2 regions of the Micromonospora sp. NPDC023888 genome follow, and region 2 is predicted to be linked to the other one. Evidence: riboswitches for the same ligand, from Rfam matches in the RefSeq annotation. Region 2 holds a riboswitch; the other holds the start of a gene.
What was found. Region 2 has a riboswitch for cobalamin ahead of AB0F61_RS11960 (acyl-CoA thioesterase). Riboswitches for the same ligand answer to the same signal wherever they lie in the genome.
Positions count from the first base shown of each region.

Region 1: linked by a shared signal. The riboswitch ahead of cobN (cobaltochelatase subunit CobN) and the one ahead of AB0F61_RS11960 (acyl-CoA thioesterase) in region 2 are both predicted to bind cobalamin.

Region 1 covers NZ_JBEZZW010000018.1:116,743-123,819, reverse strand. Annotated here, with positions in the region: gene cobN (cobaltochelatase subunit CobN) at 1-1,759, opposite strand, end outside; cobalamin riboswitch at 2,097-2,226, opposite strand; gene AB0F61_RS18390 (hypothetical protein) at 2,741-3,076, opposite strand; gene AB0F61_RS18385 (RNA polymerase sigma factor) at 3,196-3,777, shown strand; gene AB0F61_RS18380 (hypothetical protein) at 3,770-4,480, shown strand; gene AB0F61_RS18375 (hypothetical protein) at 4,477-4,806, opposite strand; gene AB0F61_RS18370 (hypothetical protein) at 4,808-5,089, shown strand; gene AB0F61_RS18365 (hypothetical protein) at 5,122-5,787, shown strand; gene ileS (isoleucine--tRNA ligase) at 6,207-7,077, shown strand, end outside.
Region 2 covers NZ_JBEZZW010000010.1:127,508-134,584, forward strand. Annotated here, with positions in the region: gene AB0F61_RS11945 (IS701 family transposase) at 1-1,196, shown strand, start outside; gene AB0F61_RS11950 (hypothetical protein) at 1,799-2,617, shown strand; gene AB0F61_RS11955 (zinc-dependent alcohol dehydrogenase family protein) at 3,326-4,312, opposite strand; gene AB0F61_RS11960 (acyl-CoA thioesterase) at 4,429-4,941, opposite strand; cobalamin riboswitch at 5,067-5,281, opposite strand; gene AB0F61_RS11965 (copper resistance protein CopC) at 5,413-7,077, shown strand, end outside.

The DNA.
Region 1 (7,077 bases), on a different contig from region 2:
CCAGTTTGGCCAGGTCGCCGTAGGTTTCGGCGCGGGCCATCGGCGGCACCAGGTGGTCGATCACCACGGCGTGCGCCCGACGCTTGGCCTGGGTGCCCTCGCCCGGGTCGTTGACGATGAACGGGTAGACCAGCGGCAGGTCACCGAGGACCGCGTCGGGCGCGCAGTCGGCGGCCAGGCCGAGGCCCTTGCCGGGCAGCCATTCGAGGGTGCCGTGTTTGCCCAGGTGCACCACGGCGTCCGCGCCGAAGCCGCCGTCGGCGACCGGCGCGGCCAGCCAGCGGTACGCGGCCAGGTAGTGGTGGCTCGGCGGCAGGTCCGGGTCGTGGTAGATGGCGATCGGGTTCTCCCCGAAGCCGCGGGGCGGCTGGATCAGCAGCACCACGTTGCCGAAGCGCAGCCCGGCGAGCACGATGTCGCCGCCCTCGGTGTAGAGCTGGCCGGGCGGCTCACCCCAGTGCTCCCGCATCCGCTCGCGCAGCTCGGCCGGGACCTGGTCGAACCAGCGCCGGTAGGTGTGCCCCGGAATCCGGGCCTCGGCGCCGGCCAACTGTTCCGGGGTGAGCCATTCCACGTCGTGACCCCCGGCGGCGATCAGCGCGTGGATCAGCGCGTCCCCGTCGGCGGGCGGCGGCGCGTCGCCCAGGTCATAGCCGTCCTCGGCCAGCGCGGCGAACAACCGGACCGCCGAGACCGGGGTGTCCAGCCCGACGGCGTTGCCGACCCGGGAGTGCTTGGTGGGGTACGAACTGAGCACCACGGCGACCCGCTTGTCGGGGTTCGGCAGGTACCGCAGCCGGGCGTGGCGCACCGCGATGCCGGCGACCCGGGCGGCCCGCTCGGGATCGGCGGCGTAGACCGAGAGGCCGTCCGGGTCGATCTGCTTGAACGAAAACGGCACGGTGATGATCCGGCCGTCGAACTCGGGGATGGCCACCTGCATCGCCGCGTCCAACGGGGACAGTCCGGCGTCGCTGCCGGCCCACTGCTCACGGGTGCTGGTCAGGCAGAGCGCCTGGATGATCGGCACCTCCAGGGCGGCCAGTGCGCCGACGTCCCAGGCGTCCTCGTCGCCGCCCCCGGAGGCGTCCGCGGCGACCGCTCCGCCGGCCGCGAGCACGGTGACCAGCAGCGCGTCGCAGCGGGTGAAGAGCCCGAGCGGGCCCGCGCTCGCGGTCAGCCCGCGCAGCGAGCCGCAGAAGATCGGCAGCGGGTTGCCGCCGGCTTTGTGGACCGCGTCCGCGAGCACGTCGACGAAGTCGGTGTTGCCGGCGAGCGCGTGTGCCCGGTAGAAGACGATCCCCACGGTGGGCTGTTCCGGATTGGTGGGGTACTCGCGGTGCACGCCGTACGCCGGAGTCGGTGCGGGCGGGGCGAACCCCTCGCCGGTGAGCAGCACCGTGTCGGAGAGGAACCGGGCCAACTGTCCGAGGTTGTCCGGCCCACCCTCGACCAGGTACGCCAGGGCCTGGGTGACGACCCCGGACGGCACCGTGGAGATGGCCATCAGCTCCGCGTCGGGCAGCGCCTCGCCGCCGAGCACGACAGTCGGCACACCGGTGGCGAGCACCGCGGCGAGGCCGTCCGGCCACGCCTGTCGACCGCCGAGCAGGCGTACGACGACGAGGGCGACCCCGTCGAGCAGGGCGGGCACCTCGTCGGCGGCGACCCGCGTGGGGTTGGCGAGCCGGTAGTCGGCGCCGCTGGCGCGGGCGGCCAGCAGGTCGGTGTCGGCGGTGGAGAGCAGCAGGATGCGCACGGCAGGCTCCGGAGAGTGACGCCCTGACCGCCACGGGGGCGACCTGGACGAAGCGGGTGGGTGCGGCGTCAGCCGGTACGACGGCGCGGCCGAGCTCGCCGACGCGGACGTCGGGGGCCGGTCAGCGCCGCGCGCTCAGCTCAGTGGGACCGGTGGCCGGCGCGGTCGACCTGGCGCACGCCGACGAGGCCGGCCCGGAGCGTACGGGCGCGGCCGGTCGCGGGCGCGGTGCGGCGCCCACGAAACCTGTCGTGGCGATGGTCATCGGTGAATGCGACGCCGTGCGTCATCGGGTCCTCCTCGGGTGTCCACGCCCTGGGGCACATCCCGACGGCCGAAGTATCCTGGCTTCCGGATCGACGCTCTCCCCCGGCCTTCCAGCCGCAGACACACGGCCGTGACTCACGAGGGGGGATCGCTCCCCGGTGACAGTGGCGGGACCGCGTCGGATTCGCACCGACTTCCTTCACTGCCGTCAGGCCGCGAATGCTGCCACACCGCCGCGCCGCCGGTCAACGCCGGTCCGACCCCGCCAGCCGGACGGCACTCATCGAGCTTCAGCGATTGGCGCGAGCGCGACTCCGCACGGAGCAATGCCCCACATCAATGCCCGACGTCCTTTGCTCTGCTTACCCATGTGCACCGGACACGGAGCGTCACCGGTGCCGATAGGTAAGCAGAGCAAAGGACGTCCGAATGAACTCTGACCTGCGCCGATCATCCGGCAGGGCGGTGCCGGCCGACGCCCTCACCGAGGACGGGTGACCGCCGGATCAGCGTCCGCGATCAATCCCTGGGGCGATCACCATCGTCGCCATGCGATTCCGCCACCTCGCCGGCCGGGTCTGACTCTGTCCGGGCGATCCGGACCGGAGGCGCTCCGGGCCGGCGTCGCCGTCGTGGCCGACGAGCGCGGCAGTGTGATGATCGACGCCGGACAGCGCCCCCGGGCACGCCCCCGGCTGCCTGAGCAGACGAGCCTCAGCGGGCGTGCCGCTCCGGGTGGGCCCGGCTCCAGGCACGCATCCGTTCCGGGTAGCCGGTGCGGCCCGCCTCGTACAGCGGCACCGCGTGTTTGCGGGCGATGGATCCCGCGGCTCGCGGCGTGCCGGTGCGGCGCCGGATCCACTCCCCGTCGTGGGCGACCGCCACCACCGTGGTGTCCGTGGCGGTGGTCTCCGGCTCCAGGTAGAACTCCACCCCGCGCCGGCTGGCGACGAACTCCTCCAGCGCGGCGAGGTCCTCGCGGGTCGCCTCCCGGTCCAGCTTCGTCGGGGTCGCCTCGACACCCCGCGACCGGCGATTGAACCAGCTCATGCCCCACCCCTTCCCTCGACGCCCCTCCAGTGCAGCACCGAATCCTGGCAATACGCTGCACGCCGGGTGGGAGACAGCTGATCCGACGGGGCTGGAACCCGCGGCGGGTGAGCGGTGTCATGAGTGTGACCCGAACGGAGGTTCCCCTGGACGACGACGCGCTCGTCACCCGCGCTCGCTCCGGCGACCTGGAGGCGTACGACCTCCTGGTCGCCCGGCACACCGCGTCCGCGTACCGGACGGCGATGCTGCTCGGCGCGGGCTCGGACTCCGAGGACGTCATCCAGGAGGCGTTCGTGAAGGCGTACCGCAAGTTGTCCCGTTATCGGGGTGAGTCGTCCTTCCGGTCCTGGTTGCTCGCGATCGTCGCCAACGAGACCCGCAACCTGCACCGGTCCCGCGGCCGGCGCGACGGGCTGGTCCTGCGCGCCGCGGCGGCGGACCCGACGTCGGAGATCGCCGAGGACGGTGCGGTGGGAGCGGTCCTCGCCGGGGAGCGCCGCGCCGCGCTGGTGCAGGCCCTGCGTCAACTTCCGGTACGGGACCGCGAGGTGATCGTCTGCCGGTTCTTCCTCGACCTCAGCGAGGAGGAGACGGTGGCGGCGCTGGGCTGTCCTCGGGGCACTGTGAAGTCGCGCACGTCCCGGGCCCTGGCGAAGCTTCGCGGCCTGCTCGACCGGGAGGAGGTCCGGCATGGGTGACCTCGAACGGGAACTGCGCGACCTGTCGGTCTGGCTGGAGACGCCCGAGCCGCCCGACGTGCGCGCCCAGGTCCGTGGACGGCTGCACCGGCCGGTGCGGCGGTGGCGCCCGCTCGCCGCGGCGGCGCTCGTCGCCCTGCTCGTGGCGGTGTTTCCGCCGACCCGTGCCGCCGTCGCGGACGCGGTCACCGGGCTGCTGCGCTTTGCCGGCGTCAGCATCGCCGTCTCGTCCGCGCCGACGCTGCCCGGTGGCGTGGCGTCGCCGTTGCCGGCGCAGCGGGTCGCCGGTCTGGACGAGGCACAACGTTCGGTACGGTTCCCGATCCGCCTACCGGCGAAGCTGGGTCCGCCCGAGCGGGTGCTGGTCGCCGACCCCGATCCCACCGGCGCCTGCCGGGTCGCGACGCTGCTCTACGACGGCGGCGCGCTGCGCGTCGACGCGTTCGACGGTCGCCTCAACCTGTCCTTCCACAAGGAGGTCACACCGCCGGGAGTGGAGTGGGTGCAGGTCAACGACGACTTCGCGGTGTGGGTCGACGGCCCGCACGTGCTGTCGTACGTGGACCGCTCCGGAGCGGTCCACAAGGAGAGCGCCCGACTCGCCGCCTCGACCCTGATCTGGCAGGACGCCGGCGTGAGCTACCGGCTTGAGGGCGCCGTCACCAGGGCCGAGGCGATCGAGATCGCCCGCTCACTGCGCTAGGGAACCTGACGGGCGCGGCCGGTGTCCTGAAGATGCGACGAGTCGTCGACGCGTACCGGAGGGGTCGAGATGGGTTTCTGGGGCAGGTTGCCGTTGGCGGCATCGGTGGTTCTGTTGGCGGGGTGCACGGCCGCGACCGGCGGCGGGTCGGCCGCGCCGACCGCCACCACGGCAGGCGTCGCGAGCACGGCGAGCGTCGTGGGTAGCCCGAGCGCCGCGACGGGCTGCCATTCGCCTGTCGAGACGGCGTCGCTTCCCGACTGGGCGGACGCCGGGTTCCACGGGACCAGCCGGGGCCCGCACGTCTTCGGCGCGAGGGGCGACATCGTGGCGGTGCTGTTCGCTCACCCACTGCGCCAGGTGCGGAAGGACGGGTCGAACAACAAGATCCTGTGGGTGGCCCGCGCCGCCACGACCTCGCCCGACCCGTCGGCACCGGCGACCCTGGTGATCACCGCGACGCTGGACGGCACCGACACGAGGGTGACCCGGGAGGTCGCCGGCGGTCCGGGTCCGTCGATCATCGACATGCCGCAGGCCGGGTGCTGGCACCTCGACCTGCGCTGGTCCGGGCATACCGACACGATGGACCTGGTCTACGCCCCCTGACCCGTGCCCTTCAGCCGCCTAGGCTGCCGGGCATGCTGAACGACCCGCGAGTGGCGGCGGCCCGCGACAACGCCGAATGGTGCGACATCGTCTGCGGCACCCACGGGCTGGCCGGCCGTACCGACGCCGACGCCTGGTCGGTCCCGCACCGCTCACCACAGTGGTATCCGGACGCGGTCACCCTGCGGCCGGGCGTCGACGCCGTGGCCCTGCTGGCCCGGGTCGACGTGGGGCCCGGCGCGTCGGTGAAGGACAGCTTCGCCGACCTCGACCTGTCCGGGTACGGGTTCCGGGTGCTCTTCGACGCGCAGTGGATTCACCGGCAACCGGGGGCGCCGCCGGCCGACGCACCCCTCAGCCAGGTCGCCACCGCCGACGACCTGGCGGCCTGGGCGGCGGCGCACGGCGGCGGGGAGCTGTTCCGCCCCGCGCTCCTGACCGACCCCCGGGTACGGGTGCTCGCCCGCCACGACGACCGGGGTGCGATCACCGGCGGGGCGGTGCTCACCGGCGGCGGCCCGTGCGGCGTCTCCAACCTGTTCACCCGCACCGACAACCCTCGGGACATCTGGCGCGCGATGTGCGCCACCGTGCCCGGCACGCCGCTGCTCGGCTACGAAACCACAGCGGACCTGGCGGCGGCCCGCGCCGCCGGCTTCAGCACCACCGGTCCGCTCCGCGTCTGGCTGCACGCCTAGGGCATGTTTCATAAGGGCGATCGAGCCGAGGCGGAGTCCGGGCGGCGATCCGGCAAGGCGCGGTTTCGTTCGGATACCGGTGTCGTATCCGGGCGAAACCGCAACGCCGCCGGTCGTCGTCCGGGCCCGCCGCAGGCCGGCCAGTTCCTATGAAACATGCCCTAGCACTCCGGCCGCTGGCCGCACCCACGGACAGCTATGCTGAACGGCATCGGCACCGATCCGGCCATCACCGGGGAGCCTCCGGAAGAACGGGCAGCTCGGCCGCCCCAGTAGACCCGGACGTAGCGACACGTCACGTCGCGAAATGGAGCGGCGCCCGCACCGTCGGGCGCAAGCGGGGTGGTACCGCGGAGTCCTGGCCGTACGCCTGACACTTCGTCCCCGCGTGGGCAGTGACCTGATGCCCGCGTGAGCGGATGTGGAGTGTAGGGAGAACGTCGGTGCCGGACGGTCCTTCGAAGTCGCCATTCGTGCCACTACCCACCAAGATCGACCTTGGTGGGATGGACCGTGCGGTCATCGAGTGGTGGCAGACCAACAACGTGTTCGACCGGAGTCTGGAACAGACGGCCGACGGTCCGCCGTGGGTGTTCTACGAGGGGCCGCCGACCGCGAACGGCACCCCGGGCACCCACCACATCGAGGCGAGGGTCTTCAAGGACCTCTTTCCCCGGTACCGGACGATGCGGGGCTTCTCGGTGCCCCGCCGGGCCGGCTGGGACTGCCACGGCCTGCCGGTCGAGCTCGCCGTGGAGAAGGAGCTGGGGCTCAGCGGCAAGCCCGACATCGAGAAGATGGGCATCGCCGAGTTCAACGCCCTGTGCCGTACCTCGGTACTGCGGCACGTGGACGAGTTCGTCCAGCTCAGCGAGCGGATGGGTTACTGGATCGACCTGGAGCACCCGTACCAGACGATGTCCCCGGAGTACGTGGACAGTGTCTGGTGGTCACTGAAGCAGATCCACGACGGCGGGCGCCTGGTGGAGGACTTCCGGGTCGCCCCGTACTGCACCCGCGACGGCACGACGCTGTCCGACCACGAGGTGGCGCAGGGGTACGAGACCGTCACCGACCCGTCCGTGTACGTGCGGTTTCCGGTGCGCGGGGCGGTGGCCGGACACCACGGTGTCGAGCTGCTGATCTGGACCACCACCCCGTGGACCCTGGTGTCGAACACCGCGGTCGCCGTCCATCCCACTGTGACGTACACCCTCGCCCGCACCGGGCAGGGCACGTTCGTCGTCGCCGAACCGTTGACCCGGCGGGTGCTCGGTGACGAGGCGGAGA
Region 2 (7,077 bases):
GGCGGGTGCGGGACTTCATGGCCGGGCTGCTGGCGCCGTTGCCGACGAAGAACTGTTGGACGATCGCGGAACACGCCGGTGACGACGGGCCAGGAGGATTGCAGGACCTGATCGGTCGGGCCAGGTGGGACGACGCGCAGGTCCGCGCCGACGTGCGGGACTTCGTCGCGGTCAAGCTCGGGCACCCGGACGGTGTGCTGCTGATCGACGAGACCGGTGACCTGAAGAAGGGCGTGCACACCGTCGGGGTGCAACGGCAGTACTCCGGCACCGCCGGGAAGATCGAGAACTGCCAGCTCGCGGTGCACCTTTCCTATGCTTCACCAGCCGGGCACACCCTGGTCGACGTCGCTCTCTACCTGCCGAAGTCCTGGACCGACGACCCCGCGCGTCGGGTGGAGGCTGGAGTGCCCGACACCGTCGGCTTCGCCACGAAACCGCAGCTGGCACAGCGGCTGATCGACACCGCCGTCTCCGGTGGGCTGCCATGCCGATGGGTTGCCGGCGACGAGGCCTACGGCGGTGACCCGCACCTGGCCGCGGCGTTACGCGACCATCGACTCGGTTACGTCCTCGCGGTCGCCTGCTCGCACCGGGTCCCGACCGGGCTTGGCATCCAGCGAGCGGACCAGATCGCCGCCGGCCTGCCGATACGGGCGTGGCAGCGGATCTCCGTCGGCCAGGGGGCGAAAGGGCACCGCTACTACGACTGGGCGTTCGTCACCCTGCCCCTGGCCGTCGACCAACACGACGGTCACCACTGGCTGCTGATCCGGCGCAACCGCACCACCGGTGAGCTGGCGTTCTACCGCTGCTGGTCACCCAACATCGTCCCCCTGCACCACCTGGTCGCCGTCGCCGGCCGACGGTGGAGCATCGAGGAATCCTTCCAGGCCACCAAGACCGGGCTCGGCCTGGACCAGCACCAACACCGCCGCTGGCGGGCCTGGCACCGCTGGACCACCCTCGTCATCGCCGCACACGCGTTCCTCGCCGCCGCCGCAGCGGCCAGCACCACCACCCCGGACGGCCTGATCCCGATCACCGTCAACGAACTCCGCCGCCTGTTCCACGCCCTGGTCATCGAACCCACCCGACGCATCGGCGACCTCATCGCCTGGTCCATCTTCCGACGCCAGCACCAAGCCGAAGCCAAGATCAGCCACTACGCACGACAAGCCCTCACTGAGCCCTGAAACGATCTCCTGCTGGAGTATTAGACGCTAGCCACTCCCCACCTGGCGAACCAGACACGGCCACAGACGCCCGGCAACAGTTCGACCCAGGTGAGTTGAAGCGGAACTAAGAGCTCCCACGCCGCTACCAGCGGCGACGCCTTCCGACACCTGCTCACACGGCGTCTTGGTGGTCATCGTTAGCGGCTGGTTGACGACGTTTGACAGTGTCTTGTGCCCCCTGTGTGCCCCGCACCGTTAGGAGTGGGCGGCGGTGGATCAGGCTGCCCGACTGCGCTCAACTGGGCGCGCCGAGCCCGCAGCTTCGGGCGAGTCGAGGTGCTTGTGCAGGCGATGCGAGCCGGAATCAACTCTAGGCCGGCGATCTGCTCCTCGGACACGACAGACAGGCCCCCACCTACCGCCGCAGACTACATCGATGACAGTACACTCGTCCTTTCGGAGGTCAACGGCGGTTCCTGGGGGTGAGATTGAAGGAGCATCGTAGTTTCGTGCGGCTAGCTTGGCGAGATATTGCAATCTCCGCTATCGTTTTTTGCGCAGCCCTGTTAGCAGTCCTGTCGGTAGTATCCACCGTAAAAGATGCGGACACCCTGTCCGTCGTGGCATTGGCTCTGGCAGTAATCGCATTCGTTGCTCAAATCATCATGTTTATCGTTCAGGCCGCAGCAGCGAATGACCAACAGGAGAAGGCTCAAGAAGTTTACGCACAGACGATGAGAGCCCTGACGCTTATCGAAGAAAAAATGGAGGGTACGCGACAGACCGTCCACACCATGAGCGAGAAACTTTTGACGCGCGTCCTTGGCGGAATGCCTGAGCCCGTAGCGAAGGAGGCGCTGGCGCTTGAAATTGAGAATTCTGCTCATCAGGCGTCCTCCTCTCGACTTCCGCAGCAGCGCCTCGCATACCCACCTTCAACAGGGGATGGCGACCTTAGTGGCAGCTCTTACGAGCTTCCATACTTGCCGCCCACTGCCAGCAGGGAGGCAGATCCTGAAATCGTTCGGATGATGCGTGAATTCCCAACCGGCGCAGACCTGGAATCGGCGCGATCTGCTCTAGCTGACGCCACGGTGCGCGAGGGCCACTACTTGTCCATGCTCGCGGACGATGAAATTAGGAGCCGGCAGCCGGGGTTCAAGTTTGGAGCCGGGCTATCTATCCTGCCGACGAGTAAAGAGCTATTTCAAAGAGGCCTCGTGCGCCAGGTACGGCTGCCGCACAACCCGAATAAGACAGTTTTTCTACTGACGAAAGAGGGCCGGAACGCGGCGCGAATCTTTACTGCGAGGGGAAGACCGCCATCCGGTTTTCCACAAGACCTTCTCGAACTGATTGAAAAGGTAGCCGATTACCAAAAGGAGATAAACGATCGGATAAATAGTCCTGATCCTAACGTCCCCGTCGATGATGCGTAGGAACCTTGCAGCCGTCCCGACGCTATTCGGACGTCTTCCATTGACCCCGCCGACGCGGGAGCTGTCGCAGTCTGGGTTCGGCGGCGTAGCCCTCGGACCTGGATCGTGCCGCATCCGGTCGCCTTGGTCGAGATACCCACCACCCGCCGCCTCTTTTACTGACGCGCCGAGGCAGATGCGACCGTTGCTGCGCCAGCATCAGCACCAGCCCGGCTTCCCGCTGCCAAGTCATCGCGCGCAAGGGCGGTCCCTGGCCCATCCGCCCACGCCCGTCGGGCCTCTGCCACGTCCACGGCTCAGCGGTGCAGTGCGGTGCCTGAAGGAAGAATGGCCAGTGCTGCGGTAACGCCGCTGGCGGCGGGCCGATGCGCCGCCCACCAGAACAGCCCCATTTACGCCAGCGCAGCAACCCTGCTCAACCCGGCGACCCACCCCACCATCCTCACTGTCTGCCGTCGACCCGCCCTGCTGGGGAGCGGGCCGCCGCCCGGCCCGCCTCGTCAAGACGGCCTTGACGCACGGTTGGACGCTGGCGGGTCGGGCGGCGGTCTGCTCGGCTCGCCCGGGTCGCCGGATGGCGGGATGTCCAGCCGGCGCCGCCGGCAAGCCCCAGACCGGTGGCAGGGTCGGCTGACGTCTCGCCGACCGCCGGGGTGGGCGTGGTGTCGCCGTCGATGAGCCGCCTGATGGCTGGCATGGTGGACGAGCTCAACCGACGATGTCCACGACCACCTTGCCGTTGGCGCTGCCGCTGGCGACCAGCCGGTGGGCGTCCATGACCGTGTCGAGCGTGAACGTGCGTGGGTCCAGTCGCGGGCGCATGGCCCCGGCTTCGGCAAGCGCCGCGACCTCGCGCAGAATCTCACAGTGGTGTTCACGACCGCGCCCGGTCAGCATCGGCAGCAGCGTGAACACCCCGGAATAGGTGGCTCCCCGGAACGACAGCGGGGCGAGCGAGTGCGTTCCCCAACCCAACGCGCTGACCACGTGTCCGTAATAGGTGCGCACCGCAGCGAACGACGCGTCGAGGGTGGAGCCGCCCACGTTGTCGGCGATGATGTCGAACCCCTCGCCCCCGGTGTACGTCTGCACGTACTCCTCGACGCTCGTCGAGGTGTAGTCGATCGGCACCGCGCCCAGGCTCTCGATCAGCGGCATGCTCGCCGGCCCGCCCGTGGCGTACGCCTCGGCGCCGCACGCCTGGGCGAGTTGGACGCTCACGTATCCGACACCACCGGCGCCGCCGTGCACCAGCACCTTCTGCCCGGCTCGGACTCCGGCCCGGTCGACGAGCCCCTCCCAGGCGGTGATCGCCGCCAGGGGCAACGCGGCGGCCTCCCGCATCGAGAGTGTGTTCGGCTTGCGGGCCAGGAGCCGGGCGTCCACGGCGGCGTACTCGGCGAGCGAACCCTGGAGGTCGCCCACGCCCCCGCACAGCCCGTACACCTCGTCCCCCGGCGCGAAGTCGGTCACCTCCGCGCCGACCGCCGCGACGACGCCGGCAACGTCCAGGCCGAGCACCGCGGGAAGCTGGATGCGCGCGTGCGCGGCCTTTCCCGCCTGGATCTTCGTGTCGAGCGGGTTGACCCCGCTGGCGACGATCCGCACCAGCACCTGCCCGCGCTCGGGGGTGGGTTGAGCGATCTCCTCGACTGTCAGCGGAACGTCGAACTCCCGCAGCACCGCAGCGCGCATACCATCCACACTCTCCGTGATCGAGGGGGCTTCAGGTGGACGCTATCCGACCAGATCGACGGCGGGGCGGCTTCCGCGGACCGGCCCGCGCCGCATCGGGCGGACCGAGGCGCGCCTCAGCCGTCGTCGGCACCGTCGAGCAGCGCGCGTCGCAGCGCCAGCCGGTGCTCCCGGCGGATCTCCGCCTCCCGGTAGCGACGCCGGTCCCCGTCCGTCTCCGGCAGCAGCGGTGGCACGGTACGAGGCTGGCCGTCGTCGTCGATGGCGACCATGACCAGGTGCGCGGTTGCCACGTCGGTGGGCGGCACCGCCCGGTCCCACCGGTCGGCGGTCACCTTGACGGCCACCTCCATCGAGCTGCGCCCGGCCCAGGTGATCCGGGCGTCGACGTGCACGACGTCACCGACCCGCACCGCGCGGAGGAACGCCGTCTCGTCGATCGCGGCGGTCACCGCCGGGCCGTCGGAGTGCCGGGCGGCGACCACACCGGCGACGGAGTCGATGAGGTTGAGGATCCGGCCGCCGTGCACCGTACCCATCAGGTTGGTGTGGTGCTGGTCCATGATCTGCGAAAGGGTCAGGTGCGACGCCGACGGCGCGCGGCCGGCGATCGTGGTGGTGTCGTGCACAGCGGTAGTCCGTCCCTCGGGAAACCACACCGCCGGGTCGCGGACACACGCTGACGAGGACGTGGCCGCGCACGCACGGCCCGTCACCCGCTCAGCCCACCCGCGAGGCCGACGGCAGCGCACACGGTTGTGTACGCGGCGCCGGCAGGTCTTCGGACTCGCGGGCCTGACCGGTCGTGCCGGTCCCCTACTGGCCGTCGCTTCCCGGGCCGTTGGCCCAGTGCTGATGACGGCTGTCGTTCCCACTCACCGCTGCGGGGCAGCCCCGGATTTTCACCGGGTTCCCTCTTACGACGCCCCGCCGGTCACGACGGGGCGAACCAGCGCCGCCGGCGAGCATAGCTGGCCAGGGAATCTGTCCGCCCGGGGCGTCCTGCTGCGGTGGCGTACGGCGTCATCGTCAACTTTTGTCAATCGAGGAAGAAGATCGCCACCTCTTGAAAAAAGTCTCGCGGCGGTGAGGATATCCAGATGCGTCGTCTCCCCCAGACTTGCGGGCGGGTGGTCTCGGGCCTCCTCGCGTTCCTCCTCGCCTCGGCGGTCGCCCTCCTCGCGTCCGCCCAACCCGCCGCAGCTCACGGGACTCTTGCCATGTCCACACCGGCGAGCGGCGCCACGGTGCGCGAGCCGTTGACGGAGGTGCGGCTCTACTTCACCGAGAAGGCCGCCGCCAACGCGTTCTTCACGATCACCGCCCCGGGCGGCACCCGGGTCGACAACGGCTGGTCGCAGGGGGAACCGAAGCCCCTGGAGAAGCCGGTACGGGAGTACTTCCTGGTCAACGGGCAGTTCGAGCCACGGGAGTACACGACGGGGTTCCCTGCGGTGGTGACCGTCGCCCACCTGCCCGCCAAGGGCCAGTATTCGGTGAGCTACCTGTCGCTCGCCTCGGACGGCGACGCCGTACGGGGCACCCTGACCTTCCGCTACGACGGGCGGGTGACGGCGGCGCCACAGGGGTGGACCCCGCCGTCGACCCAACCGGACCCGGCGCTGGTCGCCGCCGCCGAGCAGCACGGCACGTCCGGGCAGGCCTCCGCGGTGCCGACCACTGCGGACGATCCGTCGACCCCGCCGGCTGCGGCGGGCCCGTCGACCGGGTCGACCGAGGAGAGCGGATCCGGAGCACCGGCCTGGGCCGGCTGGGCGGTGGCGATCGTGGCGGCCGGGGCGGTGGCCGGGTTCGTCGTCTGGCGTCGCCGATCGGCATCCACCGGCCGGGGCCGCACCTCGCCGGCGACCTCCGGTCGACGCGGCGGTGGCGGCCGTTCCACGAACAAGGCCGGCGCGGGCAGGAGCGTCGGGAGCAAGGCCGCCGGGGACAGGACCGTCGGGGGCAAGGCCGGCGCGGGCAAGACCGCCGGTGGCAAGCGGCGGCCCGCCACCGTGCCGGCGGCGCGAAAGGGCAACACGGTCGTCACGGCCCGCACGGGCGTCGCGGTCGAGCCGACGCCGACCGATCAGGTGGCGGAGGCCGTCACCAGCACGGACGGCGAGCCGACGACCGGCCCCGGAGCACTGCCCGACCCGGACCGCGCCGCCGCGACGTCCGGATCCCGGCTGAGCAACACCCAGCTGGCGCTGTTCGTCGGCGGGCTGGTGATCGCTCTGCTGGCCGGGTTCGGGCTGGCCCGCATCGGGACCGGCGACGAGAACCCGGCGAACCGCGACGCCCGACAGCCCGCGGGCGGTCCGCCCGCCTCGGGGCAGGTGGGCTCCGCGACCGACGGGCACCAACACCCGGCGGGCACCGGGCCGCACACGCATCGCGGTGACGCCGCTACGGGCGAGACGCTGGCGACCGGGACGACGGTCAGCGCCGGCGGGTACACCCTGCAACCGCTGGAGCGGTCCCAACCGCCCGGGGTACGCGCCGACTACCGCTTCCGCATCGTCGGGACCGACAGGCAGCCGGCGACCCGCTTCGCTGTCGTCCACGAGAAGCCGTTGCACCTGATCGTGGTCGGCCGTGACCTGTCCGGCTACCAGCACCTGCATCCGACGATGGCGTCCGACGGCACCTGGAGCGTCCCCCTGACGCTGGCCCGGCCCGGCGGTTACCGCGTCTACGCCGACTTCTCCGTCACCGCGACCAACGGCGCGCAGCTTCCTCTCGTGCTGGGCGTGGACCACACC